3 regions of the Paenibacillus sp. cl141a genome follow, and region 3 is predicted to be linked to each of the others. Evidence: riboswitches for the same ligand, from Rfam matches in the RefSeq annotation. Region 3 holds a riboswitch; each other region holds the start of a gene.

What was found. A riboswitch is a leader RNA that binds a small molecule or an ion and turns the genes downstream of it on or off. The one in region 3 is predicted to bind ZMP and ZTP.
Region 1: it holds a riboswitch for ZMP and ZTP, as region 3 does, so the genes downstream of both, rpiB (ribose 5-phosphate isomerase B) here and BMX45_RS03120 (bifunctional 5,10-methylenetetrahydrofolate dehydrogenase/5,10-methenyltetrahydrofolate cyclohydrolase) in region 3, are expected to answer to the same signal.
Region 2: it holds a riboswitch for ZMP and ZTP, as region 3 does, so the genes downstream of both, purT (phosphoribosylglycinamide formyltransferase 2) here and BMX45_RS03120 (bifunctional 5,10-methylenetetrahydrofolate dehydrogenase/5,10-methenyltetrahydrofolate cyclohydrolase) in region 3, are expected to answer to the same signal.

What each region holds. Positions count from the first base shown of each region.
Region 1 is NZ_FNZO01000003.1:470,500-473,936, reverse strand. It holds gene glyA (serine hydroxymethyltransferase) at 1-579, opposite strand, end outside; gene BMX45_RS12080 (TIGR01440 family protein) at 670-1,254, opposite strand; gene rpiB (ribose 5-phosphate isomerase B) at 1,334-1,798, opposite strand; ZMP/ZTP riboswitch at 1,913-1,994, opposite strand; gene BMX45_RS12070 (low molecular weight protein arginine phosphatase) at 2,101-2,688, opposite strand; gene BMX45_RS12065 (manganese efflux pump MntP) at 2,745-3,308, opposite strand; gene BMX45_RS12060 (L-threonylcarbamoyladenylate synthase) at 3,378-3,437, opposite strand, start outside.
Region 2 is NZ_FNZO01000001.1:815,835-819,271, forward strand. It holds gene dapA (4-hydroxy-tetrahydrodipicolinate synthase) at 1-363, opposite strand, end outside; gene BMX45_RS03910 (LysR family transcriptional regulator) at 475-1,350, shown strand; ZMP/ZTP riboswitch at 1,411-1,491, shown strand; gene purT (phosphoribosylglycinamide formyltransferase 2) at 1,574-2,734, shown strand; gene BMX45_RS03920 (MATE family efflux transporter) at 3,053-3,437, shown strand, end outside.
Region 3 is NZ_FNZO01000001.1:651,301-654,737, reverse strand. It holds gene BMX45_RS03125 (LacI family DNA-binding transcriptional regulator) at 1-839, opposite strand, end outside; gene BMX45_RS03120 (bifunctional 5,10-methylenetetrahydrofolate dehydrogenase/5,10-methenyltetrahydrofolate cyclohydrolase) at 1,137-1,985, opposite strand; ZMP/ZTP riboswitch at 2,052-2,131, opposite strand; gene BMX45_RS03115 (permease) at 2,286-3,296, shown strand; gene BMX45_RS03110 (TIGR03943 family putative permease subunit) at 3,404-3,437, shown strand, end outside.

The DNA.
Region 1 (3,437 bases), on a different contig from region 3:
TGCGCCTACATCGTTCGCGATGGCAGCAAGCTTCTCGAAATCAATGATGCGAGGATATGCACTTGCACCCGCCACGATCAGACGAGGACGGTGTTTGAAAGCCGCTTTGCGCACTTCGTCGTAATCGATAAGGAACGTGTCTTCCTGCACGCCGTACGCAACGAAATTGTACAGAAGGCCGGACGCGTTAACCGGGCTTCCGTGAGTCAAGTGGCCGCCGTGGGCCAGGTTCATGCCCAGCACGGTATCTCCTGGCTTGAGCGCAGCCAAATACACCGCCATGTTCGCTTGGGCGCCGGAGTGCGGCTGAACGTTGGCATGCTCGGCACCGAACAATTCCTTTGCGCGGTCACGGGCGATATCCTCCACGATATCCACTCGCTCACAGCCGCCGTAATAACGCTTGCCAGGGTAGCCTTCCGCATATTTATTCGTCAGCACCGTCCCCATGGCTTCCATAACCGCTTCGCTGACGATGTTCTCGGAGGCAATCAGCTCAATGTTGCTGCGTTGACGCTTCAGTTCCAAATCCATCGCTTCCAATACAGCCGGGTCATTCTTCCGCAAATGTTCCATCATGTTCATATCCTCCCATAATCAATCGTTATTTTCTCTTGCCAAGTCAAGACTACAAGTTTACCTAATGACTAAAGCGGGCTCTCATTCGAATCAATCGCACAGCGTGGAATCATCCCGCTGCTCAAGCCGGTACACGGCGCGTTCTCCGCCGATCAGCTTCGGCCGGGTGTAAGCCGCCGTTACGCGCGCATCGCCGATATAACGCTCGCTCGGCCTGAACGGAACCGCCACTCTTCGCAAATGCATGCCGATCAGCGTCTCGCCGATATCGACACCCGCATGGGCCTCAATGGATTCCGCAAGGCAGGGCTCCTTCATACTCCGATACGCCGCCGAGGCCATGGAGCCTCCCGCCCCCGGAAACGGTACAGCCGCCACTTCCGTCAGGCGCAGCTCTTCAAGCAGTCCCCGCTCCATGACTAGCGCCCGGTTCAAATGCTCACAGCATTGATAGGCTACAGCGAAGCCGAATTCCGCTTGAACCTCGGCAATGCCCTGAAGAAGCTGCTGCGCCGTTTCAAGAGCGCCGCCTGTACCGATCCGGCGTCCGACCACTTCACTGGTGCTGGCTCCGATGACCAGCACCTTGCCCGGTCCTAAGGCTGCCGCTTCGGCCAGCTCGCGGACGATCCGCGCCGTCTGTTCGCTCAAGGAAACCTTGGAGATATCCGTCATGTCACAGTCCTCCCGATGAATTTTTTCACAGAAGATGCTTCATTCCATACGCAATAACCGCAGCAGCTTACGCGTTGACCTAACGCGATTCGCTCTTCAGGTAACGCTCCTCGATGGCCTTGATCTTGTTCACGCGGCCGACATGGCGTTCGCCCTGGCTGAAATCCGTTGTCAGCCATGCACTGACGATCTCGGCAGCAAGCCCGGGGCCGACGACGCGCTCGCCCAGCGCAATCACGTTGCTGTCATTATGCTCACGCGTGGCTTTGGCCGAAAATACATCATGCGTCAGCGCGCAGCGGATGCCCGGCACCTTGTTGGCGGCAATGCTCATGCCGATTCCCGTTCCGCAGATCAGGATGCCCCGATCCGCTTCACCCGAGACCACCTTCTCGCACACCGGAAGCGCGTAATCGGGATAATCCACGGAATCGGAACAGCCGCAGCCAAGATCCTCCACCTCGTGTCCAAGGCCCCGAATGACCTCCACGATCTCCTCTTTCAGACGAATGCCGGCATGATCGGTACCCAATGCAATTTTCATCTATGAAAAACCCCCTCGAATGTTCGCTTTTGCGTTTTAGCTTGTTTCATTATAACCCAAACTCCACGCAAAAGACGAAAAAAGAGCAGTCGGCGCACGTATTGTGCTCCAAATGCTCTTTGCCCAGGCGACCGGCCGTATATTCCGATGCTCCATCGTGGTTTCATCCACTTCGTCGCCAGTTACATCGGATCATGTTTTTCACCTTCATCTTAAAGCAATACCCTGCGAAAGGCAAGCGGCTTTTTTAGCCATATTGAGCCCGGATCCAGATTTACTCTTCGCTTCCGTGGAAGCCGATCCTATTTATGCTGATCCGCTTCCAGCTTGTCCAGCAGGCGGAAGAGCGCCGTCCGAATCTCCGCCGCCGTCGCCTCGTATTCCTCCCGCGAGCCGCCGAAAGGATCGGAGATATCGAAGCTCGGAATGCGCTGGCGCAGCTCGATCAGACGCTCCCGGTCGCGGTCGCTGACATCGCGGCCCAGCGATCTGGCCAGCTCAAGCGTCGCGTACAGGCTGTCCTGCTCCCGCAGATCATCCAGCACCCGCCGGTCATCCTCCACAAACTCCTTCAGCGTGTGCATCTTGTCGGCGGCATGCGGGAACTGCCGAATCGCATACTGCTTATGCGACTGGGTCAGCGTCAGAATCAGGTCTGCCCATTCCACCAGATTCGCCGTCAGCGGCTTAGATACCAAGCGATCTTGAATATCCTGATCCCGCAGTATCGATTCCGCATGACGGGATACCGGCATGCCGTCTACGGCCGAGACGCCGGCGGATTGCGTTTCTAGCGGAATGCCTCGCTGTTTGGCGAGCTTGCGCAGCATCCCTTCCGCCATTGGGCTGCGGCACGTATTCCCCGTGCAGACAAACAATATATTTTTCACGGTCCCGTACCTCCCCGTTGATAGGTTGTTTTGGGATTATTGTAACAAATATTGCGTCAAAAGATAAACATCACGCCAAAGATGATCAAAATCAGTCCGCCCAGCATTTCGCCGTACTCTCCCAGCTTGTTACTCACCTGACGGCCGAGCAGCAGGCCGAGAATGGACAGCAAACCGCCCACGACACCGAAGGAGATCACGATCAGCAGCACATCATCCACGAACATCCCGAGCGAAACGCCTACCGAGAAGGAGTCGATGCTGACGCTGAGCGAAAACAGCAGCATGCCCAAGAACGCGGTAGGATGAATTCGCTGACCTTCCCCGCCCCGCCAGGCATTGTACAGCATATGTCCACCCAGCAGGAGGAGCAGCCCGCCTGCCGCAAACCCTGTGACGTGCCCCAGCAGCATGCCTACATAGCGGCCGGCAAATAAGCCCGCCAGCGGCATAAGCATGTGAAACAATGCGATCATGAAGCTGATGCCCAGCATATGGCCTAAACGCATGCCGCCTCTCATTCCGACTCCGATGCCAAGCGAAAATGCGTCTAGCCCGAGTGCAACCGCCATCAGCAGAATCGCCGCAAGCTGTCCCGATTGGACAGACGCCTCCAACATCCCCATTCCCCCAAGTCCCATGGTCTTGTACACCATATGCGGACAAGGGGGAAATCATGCTAAAACCGTTCAATCAGCATCTTCATTGACGTGGATGATGTGATGTCCCGCGGCCTTCAGCAGCCGGTT
Region 2 (3,437 bases), 160 kb from region 3:
AATGCCCTCAATCGAAGGGCGGCTGTAATACGGCGTGACCACCAATACCGCGTCTGCCCCGATATGTCCTGCCCATTCCGTCCGCTTCATGCTGGAGAACGTATCGTTGGTACCCGTACCAATAATGACCGGCAATTGCCGCCCGTCCAGACCTTTTCGCGTTTCCTCCATCACCTGAACGACCTCTTCCCAAGTTACCGTCGGCGCCTCTCCGGTCGTACCGTTGATGATCAATCCTTGAATGTCATGGGATAACAAATTCTCCAAATAACGATGATAAGACGGAACATCCAATGCGTATTCATGTGAAAAGGGGGTGACCACCGGAACATAAATACCTCTCAAATCTTGCGGACTCAACATGATCTTTCCTCCATTTCATGAATTGTGGCTTTACTTTACCATGGGAATCGGGATCGGTGTTATCTATAATAATAGATAGTTATTATCAATATTATTGATGAGGAGAGAGCGATGGAACTGATCTATCTGCAAACCTTCAGGGAGGTTGCTGTTCGAAAGAGCTTTACTAAAGCTGCTGACGAATTGGGTTATGCACAATCCAGCGTTACCACCCAGATTCAGAAGCTGGAGAAGGAATACGGCGTCAAGCTGTTTGAACGGTATGGCAGAGGCCTGCGCCTGACGAAGTCAGGGGAGGAGCTGTTCAAGTATGCTGTCCAAATGCTGGATCTGTTCCACCAGTCTAAGGAAAAGCTGACGAAACAAGGCGGGGGCGTCTTATCGATTGGAACGATCGATTCGCTTGCCGCATATTTTCTTCCATCCGTCCTTCATCGGGTGAGGCAGAAGCATGAAGATCTTGCCATCCGCTTGCAAACGGATCGTGAAGATAGCATCGTCAGTAAGGTAAGAGAGGGTGAGTACGATCTCGGGCTTATTCTGGAGAACAAACCGGAAGACACTTCATTGAATTGGATCTCGATCCGGGAAGAGCCCCTCCATCTGATTGCCCATCCGGATCATCCGCTTCGCAGGTTGCCCGTCATCGAGCTGGAGCATCTGGCTGATTGCGAATGGATTATGACCGAGGATACTTGCAATTACCGGATCATGTTGGAAAAAGTGCTGCGCGCCAGCGGAGCTCCCGTCCGTATTGGTTTGGAATTGGGCAATCCCGAGGCAATCAAAAGATATATCATGTCCGGTACCGGCATCTCATTATTGCCGAGAATGGTAGCAGAGGAGGAAATCAAGAGGGGAGAGCTGGCGATTCTTCCCTTTCAACACCCTGACATTCGACTGGACATCCAGATTGTCATTCATCCTAAGAAATGGCTGTCACACTCGCTTCAGGATATGATCGAAATGTTGAAATCTAAATCTTAAAGACGCAGGCTGATATTGCATTTAACGAAAAGATTCAGTATCATTTATGTAACAATGTATAGGTTTATGTGTGACTGGCGTAGCATGGGGAACCATGAGGGAGCACATGGATGACAACGGCCGTACGCCTGGGCAGAGGTAAGGGAGTTTATTTCCCTTACCTCTTTATTATTTTCTTGGGCTTCTATCGTCTCTGAAACTATGAAAAGGGGATAAAACAACGATGTTCAAAACGAAAAAAATATTGCTGCTGGGATCCGGAGAACTAGGGAAAGAAGTCGTAATTGAAGCACAACGATTGGGTGTCCAAACCGTAGCCGTCGATCGTTATGCCGATGCTCCTGCCATGCACGTTGCCGATCACAGCCATGTGATCGATATGCTGGACGGAGAGAAGCTGCGCGCTATTATTGAGTTGGAAAAGCCGGACCTGATCGTTCCGGAGATTGAAGCGCTGGCTACTTCGGAGCTGGTGAAGCTGGAGGATGAGGGGTATCGGGTGATTCCTACCGCCAGAGCCGCAAAGCTTACGATGGACCGTGAAGGGATCCGCCGGTTGGCATCAGAGGAGTTGGGACTGCCGACTGCGGACTATCGATTTGCCGATACCTATGAGGAATTCAAGCAGGCTGTCCTGGACATGGGTTTTCCGTGCGTGATCAAACCGCTGATGAGCTCCTCCGGCAAAGGTCAGAGCGTGTGCCGTTCTGAAGGGGATATCGAGTCCTGCTGGAACATCGCCATGGAAGGCGGCCGCGTGCAGAACGGAAGAGTGATCATTGAGGAATTCATTTCATTCCAGTCGGAAATCACGCTTCTGACCGTCCGCTCCGTAAATGGAACAAGCTTCTGTGCGCCGATCGGGCATATTCAGGAAAGCGGAGATTATATCGAATCGTGGCAGCCGCACGACATGTCTGAAGCGCAAATCGAGGAGGCTAAATATATTGCGCGGAAGATTACCGACGAGCTTGGCGGATACGGCTTGTTCGGCGTTGAATTATTTTTGGCCGAGGATAAGGTGTACTTCAGCGAGGTATCCCCGCGTCCGCATGATACTGGGCTGGTTACGCTGGTCACGCAAAATCTATCCGAATTTGCGCTTCATGTCCGTGCCATTCTCGGGTTTCCGATACCAGAGATCGAATTGATCACGCCGGGAGCCAGCCGCCCGCTGAAAGCCGGCCGAGAGCTGGAAGACTACACGATTACAGGCGCCGAGCAAGCGCTGGCCGTTCCGAATACGCAGCTTCGCATGTTCGGCAAACCGGTAACCAAGGCCGGAAGACGAGTAGCAGTCGCGCTGTCAAGCGCCGGCGATGTCGAAGAAGCGCGGTCACGCGCGAAGCTGGCATTGGATAAGCTTGCCGTCGAAGAGGCATAAACATCGGAATTCCATAGGGATATCACATGTCATCATGTTGAAAAGGCCAACCGAAATGACCGGTTGGCCTTTTCAGTTATAGAAAAATCAGGGATCCAAATCGGGTACAAACTCTTCTGATCACGAGTACTTGCTTTTAGTTTTGATTTCGGGAATAAATAGGGAGAAATTTATGTTCTTTCATGTTAAGATACACAAGAATACAAACGACCCTCACCCATTATAATGTTTCCATTCGATGCGATAAGCGCTGCTTGGAGCATAATATTTCAAATAAATCTCTAGAGGAACGTTTATTGACGGCATAGGAGAATCTACATGAGAGACATGACGCAAGGAAGTCCGATCAAGCTGATTACCATGTTTACCATCCCGCTTTTGATCGGTAATATTTTTCAACAATTTTACAACATGGCAGACACCCTTATCGTGGGACGTACCATTGGCGTGAACGCACTTGCAGCCGTTGGCTCGACAGGCAGCATTTTGTTTTTTGTCATCGGCTTTGCCCAAGGCTTGACGGCTGGTTTGTCTATCATAACCGCACAGCGTTTTGGAGCTAAGGATATCGCAGGCGTCCGCAAAAGCGTGGGAACGAGTGTATGGATCAGTCTGGTGTTCACGGTATTCCTCACCATCGTGAGCGTTATATTTACGAGGCCCGTCCTCGTCATGATGAACACCCCTGCCGAAATTTTGGATG
Region 3 (3,437 bases):
TGAATCACCTCGGTTACGTCGTATCCGCCAAATCCGGTAACGGAAACTCGGTCGGGAATAGGGATGCCTTTCATGTGCGCCGCTTTCATCACGCCCAGCGCAATGTTGTCCGTGGCGCAGACCACGGCCGTCGGCAGCGTTCGGTTCAACTCAAACATGGAGCATGCCGTCTTCACACCATCCGACATCTTGAATCCACTCTCATAGAGAACCGCTTCCGCCTCTTCATACTCGCTTACCGCTTTGAGGAACCCTTCCTTCCGCTTGACTCCGACGGCTACGTCCTTTTCCGTCACCCCGATATAGGCAATTTGACGATGTCCCATCGACAGCACGTACCGGCCCATTTCATAACCTGCGGCATAATCGTTATAGATCATGCTGTGGACATGGTCATGCTGTTGTCCGAGCAGAATGACCGGAATGCCGATCTCTTGAATCGCGGCAAGATGGGTTTCCGTCACCTGCGTGGCGAACAGAATAATGCCTGAGATTTTTTGTCTGGCGAGATCATACAGCGCTTCGATCTCCCTGGATAAATCCTGGCTTGCGTTGATGATCAGTAGCTGATATCCGTGTTTTCTTAATTCCTCGTCCATGCCGGCGACAGTCTGCGATGCGGAGAAGGAGTCCAGACGCGGCATAATGGTGCCGATCATGCTCGTTTTTTTGGCTTTCAGGCTTTGCGCAAAAGAATTCGGGATATAGCCGGTTTCCTGAATAACCTGCTCAATCTTGCGGCGTGTCGCATGACTGACGGATCCTCCGTTCAAGAAACGGGAGACCGTGCTTTTGGCAACTCCGGCTTTGTGGGCAATATCGGCTATCGTGTTCTTCATGCCAAGATCTCCGGAGCCGTTAGCAGCGCTGCATCGAACGGATCATTCTCTGGAGCTCCCTGTTGTCCCGCACAACAGGCCATGATTCGTATAAACATGAATCTCTCCCCTTCGTATTTCTCTTATTCCTAACTATACCATGACGTCCAGGGATCCGTGAAATGCGGGCTCCAAGCCTAGCATTGCATGGTCCATATTGGCTTCTATGTTCCAGGCTCTGGCATGAAATGAAGGATTCGAAGGGGATGATTCAAGGGTGCAGCCTTGCTTCACATACTAATGGTCAAGTGCATTCCCTTAAGCTTGGACGGTTCGCTCGGCCGATTCGACGGTATGCTTCAGCAATGTCGCTATCGTCACGGGGCCTACTCCCGCCGGTACCGGCGTGATTGCGGATGCCGCCTTGGCGCAGGCTTCGTAATCGCAGTCCCCGATATTTCCTTTATTGTAACCGGCGTCCAACACGACGGCACCCGGCTTGATCCAGTCCCCTTGAATGAAATTAGGCTTGCCTACGGCCGCAACCACAATATCCGCTTGGGACACAATCTCCCCAAGGTTCTTCGTTCTCGAATGGCAGATCGTAACCGTGGCGTTGCGATTGAGCAGCATCATCGATACCGGCTTGCCCAGAATCGGACTGCGTCCGACCACCACCGCATGCTTCCCTTCGATCGGCAGGCTGTAATAGTCCATAATCGCGATAATCGCCGCCGGCGTGCATGACGGGTAATCGGCGAAACCAAACGCATTTTGCGAGAACCCGAGCGTGGTTACTCCATCCACGTCTTTTTTCATGTCGATGGCATCAAAAGCCGCCCGCTCATCGATATGGTGCGGTACCGGGTGCTGAAGCAGAATACCGTGGACGTTCGGATCCTCGTTCAGTGCTTGAATCGCGGCGATCAGCTCCTCCGTCGTTGTCGATGTCTCTAGCACTACTTTCTTGGATAAGATGCCAAGCCGCTCGGACGCATTTCCCTTCATCCGTACATAGGTCGCCGAAGCAGGATCATCGCCAACCAGAATCGTTGCCAGACAAGGGGTTACCCCTTGCTGTTTCAATTCTTGTACCTTCACCGCCAGCTTTGCCTTGATATCATCGGATACCTTTTTCCCATCCAAAATTACGGGTTCCTTACTCATGCTAATCCGCTCCTTCGCCATTGTATTAAAAAACATAAAGAGGCAAGGCGACTCGAACGTCTCCTTACCTCTTGCCCAGGCGTACGGCATATGATCCCATGTGCTCCCTCTTGGTAACCCAAGCTACGCCAGTAACACATGGATAACTTTTTTTAATATATCACGACTTTGGACTTCGCGCCACCGGCTATGCGGCTGCTCTTTAATCGTAAGGTTTTTGATTTATTGCCTGAAATCACGTATGTTGCCGAAAGTACAAGCATAGAATGTCCTAAGAACAATTCGCTCCAGGAGGTCTTGATGAGATATCCGGCGATCTTCAAAATGCTGCCCTTTATACTTCCGCTTGTGTTCGTGATTCCGGTCTTGACGATATGGCTGCAGAAGGACTTAACCCCCATATCCAGCCAAGACCTACAGCAGGTTAAAACCGTCTTTACGGGCATCTTCCTTGAGGCACTTCCTTTTATTCTGCTTGGCGTGCTGCTGTCGTCCCTTCTGCAGCTGTTCGTACAAGAGCAATGGGTGCGGCGTCTCACGCCGAAGAATCCGGTGGTTGGCGTCCTGTTCGCTTCCATGCTCGGCATCCTGTTTCCCATCTGCGAATGCGGGATGATCCCGGTCGTTCGCAGGTTGATGCTGAAGGGTATGCCCGCCTATATCGCCGTCACCTTTATCCTCAGCGGTCCTATTCTGAATCCCATTGTATTCGCATCAACGATCATGGCCTTCCGATCGCATCCCGAAGTGACGATCGGACGAATGGGACTGGCTTTTGCAGTCGCGGTGACGACGGGTTTGCTCGTTTATGTTTTTTCAAGAAGCAGCCCCCTGAAGCGTTCCTTTCAAGAGTTCGCCGAACAGGGCTCCCGCAAGGGGGAACGTTTGTTGCATGAGCATCCCAAAACCTGGAGAAGCATGTTTGTCCACGCCGGAGACGAGCTGATCGAGATGTGCAAATATTTAGTCCTGGGCGCTTTCCTGACGGCCTGCATCCAATCCTTCATTCCGAGGGAGGAGCTGCTGGCTCTGGGGAACGGTCCTGCCGCCTCCTATCTGTTCATGATGGGCTTTGCCTTCATCCTGTCCCTCTGCTCGACTTCGGACGCCTTCGTGGCATCGGCATTCACGCACACCTTTACCATCGGCCCGCTGGTTTCCTTCCTGGTCCTCGGCCCGATGCTGGATTTCAAAAGCCTGCTCATGCTGTCGGCTACCTTCAGGACCAAATTCGTGATCGGTTTAAGCCTGCTGGTAATTACGCTTGTCTTTACCGGCTCTGTAGCCGTCAACGCGCTATTCGGCGGTTAGGTGTAGGTAACAAACTGGAGAGGCAATACACAAAAACGGTTGGAATAACGGCACCTTCAGGCTGTTATGCCTTCGGATATCCACTTGAGATTGGAGGTGTTCGGGACGTGAAGCCCAGGCTGAGCCTGCGAAGCCACTATA